DNA from 2 places in the Streptococcus fryi genome. Region 1 is predicted to be linked to the other one. Evidence: predicted binding sites of a transcription regulator. Region 1 holds the regulator's gene; the other holds the start of a gene.
The links. The regulator Rex, encoded in region 1, represses fermentation and respiration genes when NADH is low (regulators of the CRP and FNR family bind a similar motif). The targets are predictions, from matches to a motif close to TTGTGAANTANTTCACAA.
Positions count from the first base shown of each region.

Region 1 (8,473 bases):
TCGTTGGTCGAAAAAGTTATTATAGTTTCAGAGAAGAAACGGATATGCTTTAGAGCTCGTTCACGATATAATCAAACAAAGCTTGATCAATATCACGTGTATGGCAAAGAAATTCTGGATGCCATTGAACGCCTAAGAAATGCTTATCTGGGTCTTCAAAAGTAATAGCTTCAATAGTATCGTCTTCAGGGCTACGAGCAATAACTTTCAAGCCGTCAGCTAATTTTTTTATAGATTGACGATGAAAAGAATTGATTTTAGTCTCTGTTCCATAAATTTTACTAAGAGATGAATCATCTGAGATACTAATGGTTTGTGTAAGCACATTAGGTTCTTCACTTTGCCAATGATCTTCAATGTGTTGATTAAGGTTGCCCCCTAAAACAACATTTGTTAGTTGCATACCACGGCAGACAGTGAATAGAGGTTTATTTTGCTTGAGGCTTTCTTTAATAATGGCTATTTCATAGAGATCACGTTCCAAAGAATAGTCATCTTTGAGCGCTTTTTTCTCTTCTCCGTAAAATTGAGGATCAACATTTTGGCCACCTGTCAAGATGACTTTGTCAACCATATTCACATATTCTTTGGCAGCTTCTTCGTCGCCGATAGGCAAAAGAAGTGGAATACCCCCAGCTTTTTTGATAGCTTCCACAAATCCTGCAGGAGCATAAGCCCAAGGAATATTATCTAGATCACGTTTTAGACGTTGGTTGGCAGTGATGCCAATAATAGGTTTAGACATAGTTACTCCTTAAAAGATAAAACAGGTTAACAAGGTCGTTTAAGGAGATGTTAACCTGTTTGCATTTAATCTGTTAGATGTTATGATGATGAACTCTATAAAAGCAGTTATCATCATACTATTTTTGGTTCATAAAGTAAAGTAGGGTCTGTAACTCACAGGTCAAATCAACATACTGAACGACAACATGTGGTGGTAATTGAAGGTTAACTGGTGAAAAGCAGAGAATACCCTCGATACCAGCATCCACAAGCAAATCAGCGACCTCTTGTGCTTTGACACTAGGTACTGTCAAAATAGCTGTTTTGATATCTGATTCAGCAAGTTTTTGTTTGAGCTGTGTGATAGCAAAGATAGGAATACCATCGGGCGTTGTGGTATTGATTAGTTTGTGATCTTCAGTATCGAATGCCATTGTGATTTGCATTTTGTTACGCTCATGGAAACGATAATGAAGCAAAGCACTACCGATATTACCTACACCAACTAAAAGCACATTGGTAAGAGCGTTATCGTTTAAAATTTCAGCAAAGAAATTCATCAGTTTCTTAACATCATAACCAAAGCCACGACGGCCTAATTCACCAAAATAGGAGAAGTCCCTTCGAACAGTAGCGGAATCAATACCAATAGCATCTGCAATCTGTTTTGAACTAGCTTTTTGAATGTTTTCGGCATTAAACCGTTTGAAGATACGATAATAAAGTGAGAGACGCTTGGCTGTTGCGTTAGGAATGGTTTTATCAATCATTGCTTTTTGTTACTCCTTGGCTTAAATTTATTTTTAAATTGTGAAAAATATCCTAACTCTATTTTAGATAAAGTTTGTGAAAAAAGCAACAATTTTCTTAATAAATTTAAGGTGAGGTGTTTATTAGTTAAACTGAGTTAAATCTTGTTTGATTAAGAAGTAATAGACACCACCAATGGTACCTTTATAGTCCAGTTCATGACCATTAAAGGTTAGTTTAACGACTTCATAATGGTCAGCAATAGGAATACTACATGCCATTTGAGATCTTTGGTAGCTGTCGTAGTCTGGATAAGAGAGTGTTTGTTCTTGCTTAGCGGCGTTTAGATAAGTAATCTCAATCATAAGTTCTCCTCCGAAGGCGATCATTTTAATATGATTGTCTTCTCATTAAATTATTATGTGACTAGTATAGATAAAAATAATGATTTTGACAATTGATTTGCTTAATCGGCATTTTTGATGAAAATGTCACGTTCGACAAGGCTGTTCATTAAGAAGTTAAATTTATCTTGAATGATTTTATGGTCATCGGACTTAAAAATATTAACTGATTTGAGTCCTGATTTGTCTGTAATGGTTAATTTAAAACCAGTTAAATCTTTATTGACGGCAATTTTGAGTAAGAATCCTTCACCGCTGTTAGGGACTTTTTCTAATAAGCGTGTTAACTCGTAGTTACCCAGCTTTGTCTGCATAAATGTAGTATCCTTTAGGGTATATCGTTTGATATTGGGACTTATAGTATAGCTGACTGGGCTTCCAGTTGGTCTAATTGTTTTTTCAAATGCCATGTAATCACCTCTTTAATAAGTTAGTTAAGGTATCAGCTAGTTGATTAACTTCTTCTATAGTATTAAGTTCAGATAGGCTGATACGGATTGATTCAGTGAGTCTGTTTGATTGTTCGCCGTAAAAGGCTTTTAAGACATGACTAGGTTCTACCAAGCCTGCAGTACAAGCTGAGCCAGTTGACACTGCAAAACCAGCTAAGTCTAATTGGGTCAAAAGGGTAGCGTTATTAGCTGAAGGAAACCCGATATTGATAATGTGGGGCAAAGTTTCCTCGGATTGATTGAGATAGTAAGGTAAGTCCCCGAGTGATTCCAAAAAGGCTTGCTTGAGTTCAGTAATAATTGCAAGATTTTTTTCTTGTTCTGAAATAGCAGTTTTTAAAGCTTCTACCATTCCACTAATACCGATTAGGTTTTCAGTACTTGCTCGTTTTTTATTTTCTTGATTGCCGCCATGAATGAGTTTATCCATAATCAGTGGTTTGGCATAAAGTAACCCAACTCCCTTTGGACCATGAAATTTATGGGCTGAAGCAGATAACAAGTCAATTTGCCATTCTTCAGGGAGTACTTTGATTTTACCTAGTGCTTGGACGGCATCAACATGAAAAACTGCTTGATGGTGGGATAGAACTTGACCAATCTCAGCAATTGGCAGGAGTGCACCTGTTTCGTTGTTAGCAGCCATTATGCTAACCAAAATAGTATCATCTCGTAAGGCCTCTGAAACTTGTTGGGCACTGATGGTACCATTTTGTGGCTGTAAGTAGGTGACTTCAAACCCAAAGCGTTCTGATAAATAAGACATGACATCTAAAACAGAATGATGTTCAATAGACGTGGTAATTAGGTGTTTTCCTTTGGATTGATTAGCGAGAGCATAGCCTTTTATAGCCATGTTATTTGATTCGCTTCCACCAGATGTAAAAGTGATATGATTAGAACTGGTTTGTAGTAGCTCTGCAATGGTTTGACGAGCTTGCCTGAGTAGCTGACTGGCCTTTCGTCCGTAAGTATGTAGACTAGACGGATTTCCAAAGGTGTCTTGCATGACGTTGGTCATGGCAGTTATGACTTCTGTGGTCAAGGCAGTTGTTGCTGCATTGTCTAAATAAATCATTAATTAGTTTCCTTGTTTGGACGATAAGAGAATAGTGGACTTAGTGGTAGTCTCTCGTGGATACGTATGATAGCTTCTGCCATTAGTTGACTTGCCGAAAGATAGACGGTGTTATCTGGCACGCGTTCTTTTGTGCTAACTGAGTCAGTGACAAGGATTTCTTTAATTGGTGTTGTATCTAAAATATCAGCAGCACCACCAGCGAATAAGCCATGACTTGCGACAGCATAAATTTCTGTAGCACCATCTCGTTCAACAATTTTAGCAGCTTCAGCAAAAGTCTTACCAGTATTTAAAATATCATCGATTAAAATAGCTTTTTTACCAGCAACTTCACCGATGATATAGCCTTCTTCACGGTGAGAATCATCTTGGGCATAATCAATAATGGCAATAGGGGCATCTAAGATTTCTGCTAGGCTACGGGCGCGTTTAATCCCTGAATTTTTAGGACTGACGATTACAATATCATCACCAACAAGGCCTTTTTCAATATAGTGTCTTGCAAAGAGAGGGACAGTAAAGAGGTTATCAACTGGAATATCGAAGAAACCTTGGACTTGAACAGCGTGTAGATCTAGGGTTAAAACACGGTCAACCCCTGCTTTCACTAACATATTAGCTACTAATTTTGCAGTTAAAGGTTCACGCGATTTGGCAATACGGTCTTGTCTTGAGTAACCGAAATACGGAACGACGATATTAATTGAGTTTGCGCTGGCACGTTTACAAGCATCAATCATAATCAAGAGCTCCCAAAGGTGATCATTGACAGGGAAACTTGTTGATTGAATGATATAAATGTCTGCTCCACGGACACTCTCTTCAATGTTGATCATGATTTCACCATCAGAAAATTGTCTTGAAGATAGTTTTCCAAGAGGGATTCCTGCAGCTTGAGCGATTTTCTCAGCGATGGCAGTATTTGAAGTGAGTGAGAAAAGTTTTAACGGTCTATCTGTGTGACGTTCTAGCATGTCAATTATGGCTCCTTTTGTTTAAAACTATTGTGAAAAAAGATTCATTATTATTATAACAAAGATATTGATTTTTTGCTTGCTTTCTTACAAGCTTATCTCAAATCATTGACCTTTAAGTGTTGCACTAAAGCGTGCAACTTTGCTTTTAGCATATTTAAAGTTAATATTATTTTTAGCTAAGAAGTCCTTAAAATCTTTTTCACCTTGTTGGGCATCGCTTACTTCTAATTCAAGCTCATAATCTTTGATGTGAGCATATTGATTATAGTCTAAGGCTAGTAAACCGATGGGGGTTTCTGTTTCTCGTCTCATCGTTGTTAGATTTCCTAGGACTTTTAGTTGTTCAAGTGGAATATGGTGCGTTATAAGCAGATCTTTAATTTGTCCTTCAGGTAATTGCAGTGTTTTGATAATGTCTTTGGCATCATTTAGTTCAAGATTTTGATTATATTCCTGATTTCCGATCTCTTGAGGAATTTTCAATGTTAATTCAGCACGATTGGCAAGAGTACGTATGCGTAGAGACATCCGATTGGCTTTGAGAATAAACTCATCACTGTCAATATAATAGTTGGTTTGTGTGATAGGTTTGATACTTTGCAACTGCATTTCTAAGCGATTGAACTCATCTTTTGTTAGTAGTGTCTTATATTCAATTTCTAAATTTGGCATAAGAGTCCTTTCCAATAAGGTATGTATATTCTGAAACATAGCTGGGACTGCTGATATTAAAAGTTTCAAAATTATGATATAATTAAATAAGTTAATTTCATTTTATAAAAAACTAACCTTTTTGACAAGAAAAGCTACCAAAAGCAGTTTACTAGCTTTAAGATGACAAAGGATTAGTTCTTTGAGGTCATCACTGAGTGAAGAATAATAGTGGTGAAAAATGTTGTTTGGTAGTGTAATGATAGCGTTTATGACAGGAGGAGATGGTATGGCAATTGACTGGGAAGCCTTTTTAGACCCCTACATTCAAACGGTTGGGGAGTTAAAAATTAAACTTCGTGGGATTCGTAAACAATTTCGTAAACAAAATATGCATTCACCGATTGAGTTTGTGACCGGTCGTGTAAAACCCATTGAAAGTATTCAAGAAAAGATGGTTTTAAGGGCCATTAAAGAAGAAAACCTTGCGCAAGATATGCAGGATATTGCAGGTTTGAGAGTTATGGTTCAATTTGTTGATGACGTTGATGAAGTTTTATCTCTTCTCCGTAAGCGAAAAGATATGCAAATTGTTCATGAACGGGACTATATTAACAATATGAAAGATAGTGGTTATCGTTCTTATCATGTCATTATTGAATATCCTGTTGATACAATTAGTGGGCAAAAAAAGGTCTTAGCAGAAATTCAGATTCGGACATTAGCGATGAATTTTTGGGCAACTATTGAGCATTCATTGAATTACAAATATAGAGGTGAATTTCCGGACGAAATCAAAAAGCGTTTGGAGATTACCTCAAAGATAGCTTTTCAATTGGATGAAGAGATGCGGAAAATTAGGGATGATATCAGAGAAGCGCAACTTTTATTTGATTCCGAAAGTAGAAAATTAAGTGATGGTGTAGGAAATAGCGATGACACAGACGAACTATACAGATAAGATAAAAGTGGCAATAATAGCTAATGGAAAGCCGCAAAGCAAACGAGTAGTTTCTAAATTGTTCCAAAACCTTAAGTCTGATCCATTGTTTTATTTGACCAAAAAAAATCCTGACATTGTGATTACAATTGGTGGCGATGGTATGCTTTTATCAGCTTTTCACATGTACGAAAAAGAACTTGATCGGATTAGATTTGTTGGTGTGCATACCGGTCACTTAGGTTTTTATGCTGACTATTTAGATAGAGAAATTGAGGATTTGATTGATAATCTTCGTAAGGACAAGGGAGTGAGCATATCTTATCCGATTTTGAAAGTTATAATTAGTTTAGGTGATGGACGTGTGATTACAGCTCGAGCCCTGAATGAGGCTACAATAAAACGTATTGAAAAGACGATGGTAGCTGATGTTGTGATTAATCAAGTGAAATTAGAACGTTTTAGAGGTGATGGATTACTTGTTGCTACTCCAACAGGCTCGACAGCGTATAATAAATCGTTAGGAGGAGCTGTTTTGCATCCGACTATTGAAGCACTTCAGCTAACGGAAATCGCAAGTCTTAACAATAGGGTCTATCGTACGTTAGGTTCCTCCATGATTATTCCTAGCAAGGATAAAATTGAAATTGTTCCGATTCGTTCAGGGAGTTATATCGTCTCTATTGATAATAAAACCTATCATCTCAAAAATGTATTGAAGTTACAGTACGAATTAGATGATGCAAAAATTCATTTTGTAGCTTCACCTTGGCACACCAGTTTCTGGGAGAGGGTCAAAGATGCCTTTATTGGAGCGTGTGACTCATGAGATTTGACTTTATCGCAACGAGACCATGTAAGGTTAAAACGCTTCTTAAAGAACACGATATTTCGAGAGGCTTACTCGCTAAAATCAAATTTCGAGGAGGCAATATCTTTGTCAATCATGTTGAACAAAACGCGATTTATCCTCTTCAAATCGGTGATGTTGTGAGCATAGATATTCCTGATGAGGAAGGCTTTGATGATTTAAAGCCAGTCAAAATGCCTTTGAAGATTGTTTATGAGGATGATCATTTTTTAGTGATAGATAAACCAGCAGGTTTTGCCAGTATTCCTAGTAGTATTCATTCCAATACTATGGCTAATTTTGTCAAGCATTATCTCATTGAACAAGGTAATCCTAATCAGCAAATTCATATTGTGACAAGATTGGATCGTGATACGAGTGGACTGATGCTTTTTGCGAAACATGGCTATGCTCATGCTCGCTTAGATAAGCAACTACAAGCAAAAACAATAGAAAAACGTTACTATGCTTTGGTTTCTGGAGAAGATGATTTACCTGATGAAGGCGAAATTATCGCACCGATTGCGCGTGATGTGGATAGTATTATTACTAGAAGAGTACACGAATCTGGAAAGTTTGCTCATACCAGTTTTAAGCTTGTCAAACAAATCGAACGAGTTAAATTAGTTGATATTAAGCTTCACACAGGAAGAACTCATCAAATTCGTGTGCATTTTTCTCATATTGGACATCCATTGCTTGGGGATGATCTTTATGGTGGTAGTTTAGATTACGGTATTCAACGACAAGCTCTACATTGTCATTATCTATCATTTATTCACCCATTTACAGAAAAGAGGCTGGAGATTGCAAGTTACTTGACAGATGACCTTGATAGCGTTATCATATATTTACAAGAAAAAAATAGTTTAAAGGAAAGTTGATGCTTTCCTTTTTAGAGGGTGGATATTTCATGGAAACATTGTTTGGCACATTGAAGTCAAAAATTGCAGGTAAAGATTTAAAAATCGTCTTTCCAGAAGGAGACGACTTGCGTGTTATCACTGCAGCAGGTCGTTTGAAAGCAGAAGGGATTTTGGAGCCAATTATTTTAGGAGATGAAGTTTATACAAAAGCTTTGCTGATTGAAGCAGGATTTCCGATGAATAATATTACTATTATCGATCCTAAAAACTATGTTCATGCAGAGTATATGAAACAAGAATTTTTAGCTGTTCGTAAGGGTAAGGTCAGCGAAGAACAAGCTGATGAAATTCTTCAGGATGTTAACTATTTTGGTGTTATGCTTGTTCATATGGGGCTTGCTGATGGGATGGTGAGTGGTGCTAACCATTCAACAGCTGATACTGTACGTCCAGCTCTTCAAATCATTAAGACTAAGCCAGGTATTTCTCGGACATCAGGTATTTTTATCATGAACCGTGAATCGACAAAACAGCGTTTTATCTTTGGAGATTGTGCTATCAATATCAATCCAAATGCTCAAGAATTGGCTGAAATCGCCATTAACACAGCTGATACAGCTAAGTTATTTGACATTGATCCAAACGTAGCGATGTTGAGTTTTTCAACTAAGGGCTCTGGTAAATCACCAGATGTTGATAAGGTGGCAGAAGCAACTCGTCTAGCAAATGAAATGCGTCCAGATTTACGTATTGACGGTGAGCTTCAATTTGATGCG
Region 1 covers NZ_JBRUGW010000029.1:10,427-18,899, forward strand. Annotated here, with positions in the region: gene radC (RadC family protein) at 1-53, shown strand, start outside; gene ACVRZH_RS07880 (gamma-glutamyl-gamma-aminobutyrate hydrolase family protein) at 50-745, opposite strand; gene ACVRZH_RS07885 (redox-sensing transcriptional repressor Rex) at 864-1,496, opposite strand; gene ACVRZH_RS07890 (DUF4649 family protein) at 1,620-1,841, opposite strand; gene ACVRZH_RS07895 (DUF1831 domain-containing protein) at 1,943-2,290, opposite strand; gene ACVRZH_RS07900 (cysteine desulfurase family protein) at 2,295-3,410, opposite strand; gene ACVRZH_RS07905 (ribose-phosphate diphosphokinase) at 3,410-4,387, opposite strand; gene ACVRZH_RS07910 (CYTH domain-containing protein) at 4,493-5,062, opposite strand; gene yjbM (GTP diphosphokinase) at 5,331-6,002, shown strand; gene ACVRZH_RS07920 (NAD kinase) at 5,977-6,810, shown strand; gene ACVRZH_RS07925 (RluA family pseudouridine synthase) at 6,807-7,715, shown strand; gene pta (phosphate acetyltransferase) at 7,745-8,473, shown strand, end outside.

Region 2 (8,473 bases), on a different contig from region 1:
ATAAATAATCCCATCAATTCCAAAAAAACGTGGTAAGAATATCATCAATGGCAATAAAATGCCTACTTGTTTAGTGACTGCTAGAACAGTTCCCTTCTTAGCACGACCTATACCAGGAAAGAACGTTGCTATTGAAATCTGAATCCCATTCAAAAAAACAAGAGATAAAAAAACTCTCATATAGTGAGTCGCAAACGTCAAATAAGTCGGATTGCCTTGCCCGAATAAGCTGATAATCTCTTTAGGAAACAGCTGAAAAATACCAAAGGCCAACAAAGAAATCAGAAAGGATACCTTCAAGACTAAGCCTAAGGTCTGACGGACACGGCCGTATTTTTTAGCCCCGTAATTAAAGCCACAAATCGGTTGAGAGCCCTGTACAATACCAATAATAATGGCTATAAAAATAATATTAACCTTGGTGACAATTCCAGCCGCTGCGATAGCAATATCGCTACCATAAACCGAACTCGCGCCATAGACATTTAATAAATTATTGGCTGTCACCTGAATAATCATATTCGAAAATTGAAATACAAAAGAAGTCATCCCTAAAACAGCAGTGACTTTCAAGGCATCTAACCGAGGGATAAAATCTTTATAGGTAAACCTTACGGACTTAAAACGTTTAAAATAGCCTAGTAACACCATCGCAGAAATCATTTGGCTAATGACTGTTGCCCAAGCAGCACCTGCAATTCCCCAATGAAAAACAAACATAAACAAGCCATCTAATACAATATTCAATAAGGCTCCGACTATTATGGCCATCATGGAATATGTAGCGGAACCATCAGCTCTTACAAGCGGGTTAGTTGCAATGGATAGCAGTAAAAAAGGCAAACCTAGAGCAGTTATACTGGTATAGGTCATGGCATAGGCCAGTATTTGGTCTGTGGCGCCAAAAAAGAGTAATAGCGGCTTTAGACATACGACAACTAGCAAGGATAAGATAACACCTAAAATAACTAGCGTCCCTAAGGCTGACCCTGCAACATATTTTGCACGATCTGGATTTTTTCGACCTAATTCAATATTGAAATTAGCAGCAGCTCCTATCCCCGTCATTAAACCAAGTGCCAAACAAATCGTTGTTAGTGGAAATGCAATATTAGTCGCAGCATTGCCCAAGTAACCGACTCCTCTGCCAATAAAAATTTGGTCAACAATATTGTATAAGGCACTCACCATATTGGCAATAACAGCTGGAACAGCATTTGCAGCAAGTAATTGTGGTATAGGCTTGTAACCTAAAGGATTGGGCGTTACGGATTCAGACATGTCATTTCCCTTCTCTTATCGTTATCTTTTTCTTAGTTAAATAAATAATCTCAGCGAGGCTATTATATAAACTGCTTATCATTTTGTCAAATAGGAAATGCCATGTAAAATCTGGTTTTTTTAAACCATAGTCACTCAGAAGATAATTTCTTTCTTAGTCAAAAGACTAGAAATAATTGAAGCCTCATGAATGATATAGTAAAATAGAAACAGAAAGTATCACATACAGGAGAAACTTATGACAACTCGTAAAAAAATCGTCTCAACTCTTATTATCCTTAGTTTGGCTATACTACTGGCACTATATTTTTATCAAAATAAGAATACAGAAAAACCGGTTCAAAAAGACACAGAAGTACAGCAAGCCAACAATAAAACTAATAATGCTGAACAAGCTAGCTATGAAACACTTATTGAGCCGTTCATCAGTTTGACAAGTGACACATTTGAAGAAGTCATCCAGTCTGATAAGCTAAACATTGTTTATATGGGTAGAGAAACCTGTCCACACTGTCAGGCCTTTGTCCCAAAACTCAATCAGGTCTATCAGAACAATCCTGATTTCACCATTTATTACATCAATACCGACGATAGTCATGACTTAATGATCGCATTTGCTCAAAGCAATAACATCTCAACAGTACCACAATTGATCACCGTCCAACAAGGAAAAGTCATCCGTTCACTTGACATCCAACCGGAAACAAGCACTGATGACATTAGTGACTTTCTAAAAACGTCGCTATAACACTTACAACAGTTAAAAAAGAGATAGGAGCCATATCAAAGTGCACCAATTGTTAGACACGACATCTAACAACTGAGAAACACGCCGATACACCTATCTCTTTTTTATGATAATATCGTCAAACCACAAGGTGATTAACAAGACATTTCAAAACAATCGTCTTATGCTCTAAATTTGACTCATCTGGATCAAGTCTCTAACAAAAGGTGTTTTAGGCCTATTTTTGATTTCATCAACTGTCCCAAACTGCTCAATCTTACCCTTATCTAAAACTAAAATATGTGTCGCTAGCTTGAAGGCCTCTTGAATATCATGCGTAATAAACACAACACTGCAATTGGTTTGACGGTGAATCAATTTGAGATCTTTCTGGAGCTGATATCTGGTGATAGAATCCACAGCACCAAAAGGTTCATCCATCAAAAGAATATTGGGGTGATTCGCATAAGCTCTTGCGATACCAACTCTTTGTTGCTGACCACCTGATAGGTCATCAGGATACCTATCTATCAAATCAATTGAGAGACCAACCAATTGCAAACTCTCTTTGATACGTTTGTCATATTCAGCAGCAGATACTTTCTCTAAACGCAGTACATAGCCGATATTTTCACCAACAGTCATATGAGGAAATAAAGCATTGCCTTGAATGACATAACCAATCTTACGACGAAGCTCGATCAACTCGCTGTGGGTAATCTGTTTTCCCTCAACCAGTACAAGCCCACTATCAGGCATAATTAAGCCATTAATCATCTTCATGATAGTTGTTTTCCCTGAACCTGAACTGCCAACAATACAAAGGAAGTCACCTTTACCAATGGTCAAATTAAAATGATCAATAATAACCGAGTCACCATAATATTTACTGACCTGTTTGTATTCTACTATCTTCTCCATCTACTTTCCTTTCAGCAATCCTCTTTGTGTCAAGAAATCTTTAGCAACCTTTGCTGGACTTTCCTTTGCCACTTCAACTTGATAATTTAATTGAGCCATCGTTTTTTCATCCAAACGGTCTTTAAAGAGTTCAATTGCTTCTTCTAACTCTGGCGACATATCTACCACACCTTCTCTCACCACAACTCCTGCCTTATATGATGGGTAAAAAGCTAAATCATCTTTTAGCACAACAATGTCTGGATTAGCCAATTGACCATCCGTTGTAAATACTGTCATAACATCAATTTGTCCGTCCAAAAGGGCTTGGTATTTCAAACCATTATCCATATCAACAACAGTTTTGAAAGTCATATCATAGGCCTTAGTTAAACCATTAAAGCCATCTTCGCGTTCAAAGAAATCATATTCTGCACCAAAAGTCAGTTGACTTGAAAACTTCGCTAAATCACTAAATGTTTCTAGTTGGTACTGCTCTGCCAAGTCCTTTCTCACACCCAAACCATAAGTGTTATTAAAGCCAAACATTCCCTTCCAAGTCAAATGGTAATCATTCTCATATTGACTAACCAATTCTGGAAACAAGCTCTCACTATAAGCTGCTTCTTCTTTTAAAACAATTTGCCAACCTGTTCCCGTGTATTCTGGGTACAAGTCAAAAGACCCTTTAACAATGGCTGGATGAATATTAGCCGTTCCTCCTCCGACACCATGCGTTACCTTAACATGATAATCTGTCCTATCTTCAATGACCTGCCTTAACATTTCAGACAAAATATAGCTTTCCGTAGTTGGTTTAGAGGCGATGTGTAAGGTGTTTTCTTTTTGGGGCATTTTTTGAAAAAAGAAACATAGTGCAAAAATAGTCAACATGGCATACAAAACAAAGCGTCCCATTTTAAAAGTGGTTTTACTCTGGGTTTTCTCTATAAAACCCAAAATACCATCAATAAGTAATGCCAAAACGGCAATCAAGCCACTCCCCAATAATAAAAGACTCTGATTGTTGGTCGTAATGCCACGATAAATCGCCACCCCCAAGCCGCCTGCACCAACAAAAGAGGCTATACCTGCTAAGGCAATCGTCATGGTAACCATGTTGCGTATAGCCCCGTAAATAACCGGAAAAGCTAAGGGCAACTGCACATTGACAAGTACTTGCCACCTAGTACTTCCCATTGCTTCACTGGCTTCAAGCAGCTTTTTATCAATCCCAGTGATACCTACATAGGTACTTCTTACCATTGGTAACAAAGCATATAATGATAAGGCTATAATCGCCGTCGTATTACCAATCCCTGTCACTGAAATTAAAAAGCCCAACAATGCAATAGAAGGAATAGTATAAAGCACATTAACCAGAGAAATTACAAGCGATGCTAATCTTGGACGCTTAGATATAGCCACACCAATCACAATACCAAATACAGTTGCTAAGGATGAGGCCAAAAAAGTCATCATCACATGTTCTATCACCAAAGTTGTGAAAAAAGAACGATTCTCGTTCAAAAAGGCTAATAATTCAGTCATATCTACTCCAATATCTTATTACTTAACTCATCTAATCACTATTTAGTATAACACGTAATGACTAAAAACGGTTTTTACACCTCTCAATACTACTTAAACAGTCAAAAGTCATTTTATTTTTTGGTTTTGTGCTTTATTTCACAATATAATTCAAGTATAATGATTATGTAGAAATTCAAAATAATAATATATTTTAAGGAGGTTGTTGCAATGGCAACATTTTATGTCCCTGCGGTTAACTTGATTGGTCGTGGTTGTATCAATGAAATTGGTGATTATATCAAGGAATTCGGCTATAAAAAAGCACTCCTAGTGACTGATGAGTATATCCGTTCTAGCGATATTCTACCTAAAATAACAAAACCACTTGATGAAGCAGGTGTTAACTATGTTATTTTCAGTAAAGTTGACCCTAATCCAACTTGTCAAAACGTTTACGATGGTTTAGCGGTTCTTCACGAAAATGAGTGTGATTTTATCATCTCAGCAGGAGGTGGATCTCCACAAGATGCTGCAAGTTGTATCTCCGTAATGGCAACAAATGGCGGTAAACCACAAGACTATGAAGGCTTGCATAAATCTGAAAAGAAAGGTCTTCCTGTTGTGGCTATTAATACTACTGCCGGAACATCTGCTGAAATCACTATCAACTATGTTATCACGGACGAAGAGCGTAAGGTTAAAATGGTAATGGTTGATAAAAATAGCCTTGCTATCATGTCTGTCAATGACCCAGAGTTAATGTTATCTAAACCAGCAGATTTAACGGCTGCAACAGGTATGGATGCCTTAACACATGCCATTGAAGCTCTCGTTACACCAGGTGCTTATGGTGTCACCAAAAAACTCTCAATGGGTGCTATCGAACTCATCAAAGAATACCTACCACGTGCCGTTGCCAACGGACAGGACATCGAAGCACGTGAAGCCATGGTTCATGCCATTTTCCTAGGTGGTATGAGCTTCAACAACGCAGGTCTTGGCTATGTCCATTCAATGGCCCACCAACTTGGTGCTGTTTATAACCTTCCTCACGGCGTTTGCTGTGCCATGATTCTGCCAATTATTGAACGTGAAAATGCCAAACGGGTACCAGCAGCTTTCCGTGACGTTGCTAAAGCACTTGGTTTTGATACTTCAGGAAAATCAGATAGTGAATGTGCTGACTACGCTATCTCAGCAATCGAAACATTATCAGCAACCGTTGGTATCCCTAAAAAATTGACAGAGCTAGACATTAAAGAAGAAGACTTTGATTTTGAATATCTGTCTAAAAATGCCCTAATCGACGCATGTGCCCCAGGTAACCCATTTATGCCAACACTAGAAGAAACCATTGCATTCTATAAAGAACTGTTCTAAACTTTTCAAGATAGCATACTATCAAAAACACAAAAAGCGAACAAAATGACTTTTCTGATACTCAGAAGTCACTCTTGTTCGCTTTTTATCGTTGAAGTCAGGTATTTTAAAGCCTTTGTTGATAATCTTATCTCAAACGTATAATCTCATTATCAACTATTTTAGTCAGCCATCTCTCAACATCTATAACCGATCAAGCAAGCACCCTTACCTAACGGGCTTGCTTTTTTTAATCGTCAAGCCTAAACTATTTTGACGATAGATGCCTAGCAAAGTCTTTAAAGCATTAAACAATAAAACTTTTTTATGACTATCTAAATGAGAAAGAGTTTCTAAGAAAATCTTGGCTGTTTTCAAATCAGCTGCTTTCAAGTCGTCCAGATTATCAATTCCCAAACTGAAAAATAAGTCAAAAAAAGTATCGCTCATCTCTTTTAACTCATGTTTACTATATTCTTTCATCCATTCATTAAAGGTTTTCTGAAGGCTCTGGCTAAGATGCGTCAACTCATCAACTCGAACAAATTGATTATTAGCCGTTTGCCAGTTAAACAAATCATGTTGCAAAATACCTCTTGCTTTACTCTCTAAAATATGGGCTTGAATATCCGAAGCAAGCATTACACCAACAATAGATTCTTTAGGCTTATAGGCTTTTATTTTATGGCGAATCTGTCGATAGCCATCTCGCTCTAATACCTGCTCATGAAGGCCTGGGGAATCAAAGATATAAACTGTTTCAAGATAGTTTTGAAGCGAATTTGGTATAAAACTAGCTGCGTAAACTGCCAAATTACCTCCTTTTGAATGACCCGAAACAGTCAGTTTATGAGGATGACTCGTTAAAAAATGGCTGAGATACTGACAAGCTGAACGTTGGGCAGGAATTTCACTCATATAAGTCATATTAAAATCCTCTTTCCAACCCACAAAGGTCTCATCAGTCCCTCTAAAAATTAACTGATAATAATCAATAACAGGTAAATAAGCCACAACTGCAGCAAATTGTTTCTCAAATAAACTATCAACCTCATTGATGTAGTAACCAAACTGCAAGTCCTGATAGCGGTGACTTAGCAAAACTGACTTTAACAGTGCCACACGATTTTGAGTCATCATAAAACTAGGCACCACTTCTTTAAGGGAAAAGCTTGTACTGCTAATAAGCTCCTTTAAAGGTAAAAAGCGCTGTTTAAGACTTTCCTGCTGAGGTTTTTGTAGAGGCAGATAAGCCAGTTCATTAAGAACTGCAACATCCAATTCATTGACAGGCATATCATCAAATGAAATAGCTCCTGTCTCCTGAACATAATCTAAAATATTAGACATCAGTTACTCTCCTTTTTTAAAAAGCATCTAAAAAGAAGCGTGTCGCCGTTACAATTTTTTCTGGTGCTTCAAGATAAAGCTGATGCGATGTTCCTTTTAAAACAAGACTACTCACATATTCTTTGGAAGCTTTAGCTAGTAAAGATTGCTTTTCTGTTAATAACTGTTTAGGCTGCTCGGATATAATGACCAATGTTGGTGTCTGAAAATCAACACGTGTCAAAACATTACCAAATTGATGGCGAATACTAAGTAGATTAAGGACAATCTCTTCATCTAAAGCCAGATAATAATTGCCATCTTCTCGTTTTTCAAATGATGCTCGTTCAGCTTGCTCTAAGACACTATTCCAATCCTCTGTTTGACGGGCTTGCTCAGCCAAATAGGCTTCCAAATCCTCCAATACCATCATCGACATATGCGTCTTAGCAGCTGTCAACTCCTTATCAAGAGGATAGGCTGTAAAATCTGTGACAGCACCGTCTAGCAAAATCAGACGCTCAATTTTTTTACTTGTCATCGCTAAAATACTGGCTAAATCAGCACCTAATGAAAAACCCATGACAACAACTTTATCTTCATCTACCTGTTCTTCAAACCATCTGACTAAATCCGTCATATCCTCTATATGATAATCTCGATTAGCAGGATGTCCTGGCAATGCTAGATACAGCAATTCAATCCCTTGTTTAAAAAAAGCCTCTTTTAAAGGTAATGTATAGTAGTCATTACTTCCCAATCCATCTAAAAAATATACTTTTGGCATCTTTCACCTCACTAACGCTTTCTATTAAGAATTATATTATCATATTTTACATACAAAGTCAGAAAAACAATTTTCCAATAATAGAAGAAAAACCTAGCCAGGTGCACCTCCCATCTCAAATGAGTGACCTAACTAGGTTTCATCTTATTTCTTCTTGTCCCAATCCCTATGTTTATCAGGATTCCATACAAAACTACCAATTAAACTAAAAATTAGCGTCGCAAGTATCCAAACAATAGCAATCACCATCGCTGGAATGCGTATGAGATACATGAGAGGATTGACCTTACGCCCATCGTTATAAGCTTGATTTTCTTGGTCTAAACGGTCAAAAGAGTCTTGAATACGGCGAGCTACCTCTTCAATGCCTTCGTCATTCATTTTACGAATATCTGAAATATCAATCGCTTCTCCAAAGTTCATATCTACGCGTTCACCCTTTAGGAGATCTGAAAAAGTCATCGGACCTGAATAGGCAGAAGGAACAATTTTGACCTTAGCCATTTTGGCAATGACAGCCACTCCTCCTTTGACATCTTTCGAATAACGGCTGCCAC
Region 2 covers NZ_JBRUGW010000013.1:36,365-44,837, forward strand. Annotated here, with positions in the region: gene ACVRZH_RS04945 (MATE family efflux transporter) at 1-1,281, opposite strand, end outside; gene ACVRZH_RS04950 (thioredoxin family protein) at 1,520-2,029, shown strand; gene ACVRZH_RS04955 (ATP-binding cassette domain-containing protein) at 2,198-2,929, opposite strand; gene ACVRZH_RS04960 (ABC transporter permease/substrate-binding protein) at 2,930-4,459, opposite strand; gene ACVRZH_RS04965 (iron-containing alcohol dehydrogenase) at 4,670-5,821, shown strand; gene ACVRZH_RS04970 (Mbeg1-like protein) at 6,029-7,150, opposite strand; gene ACVRZH_RS04975 (alpha/beta fold hydrolase) at 7,167-7,916, opposite strand; gene ACVRZH_RS04980 (lysophospholipid acyltransferase family protein) at 8,061-8,473, opposite strand, start outside.
Region 2: ACVRZH_RS04965 (iron-containing alcohol dehydrogenase) is a predicted target of Rex. The motif match lies at 4,586-4,603, and genes of this name have one in related genera.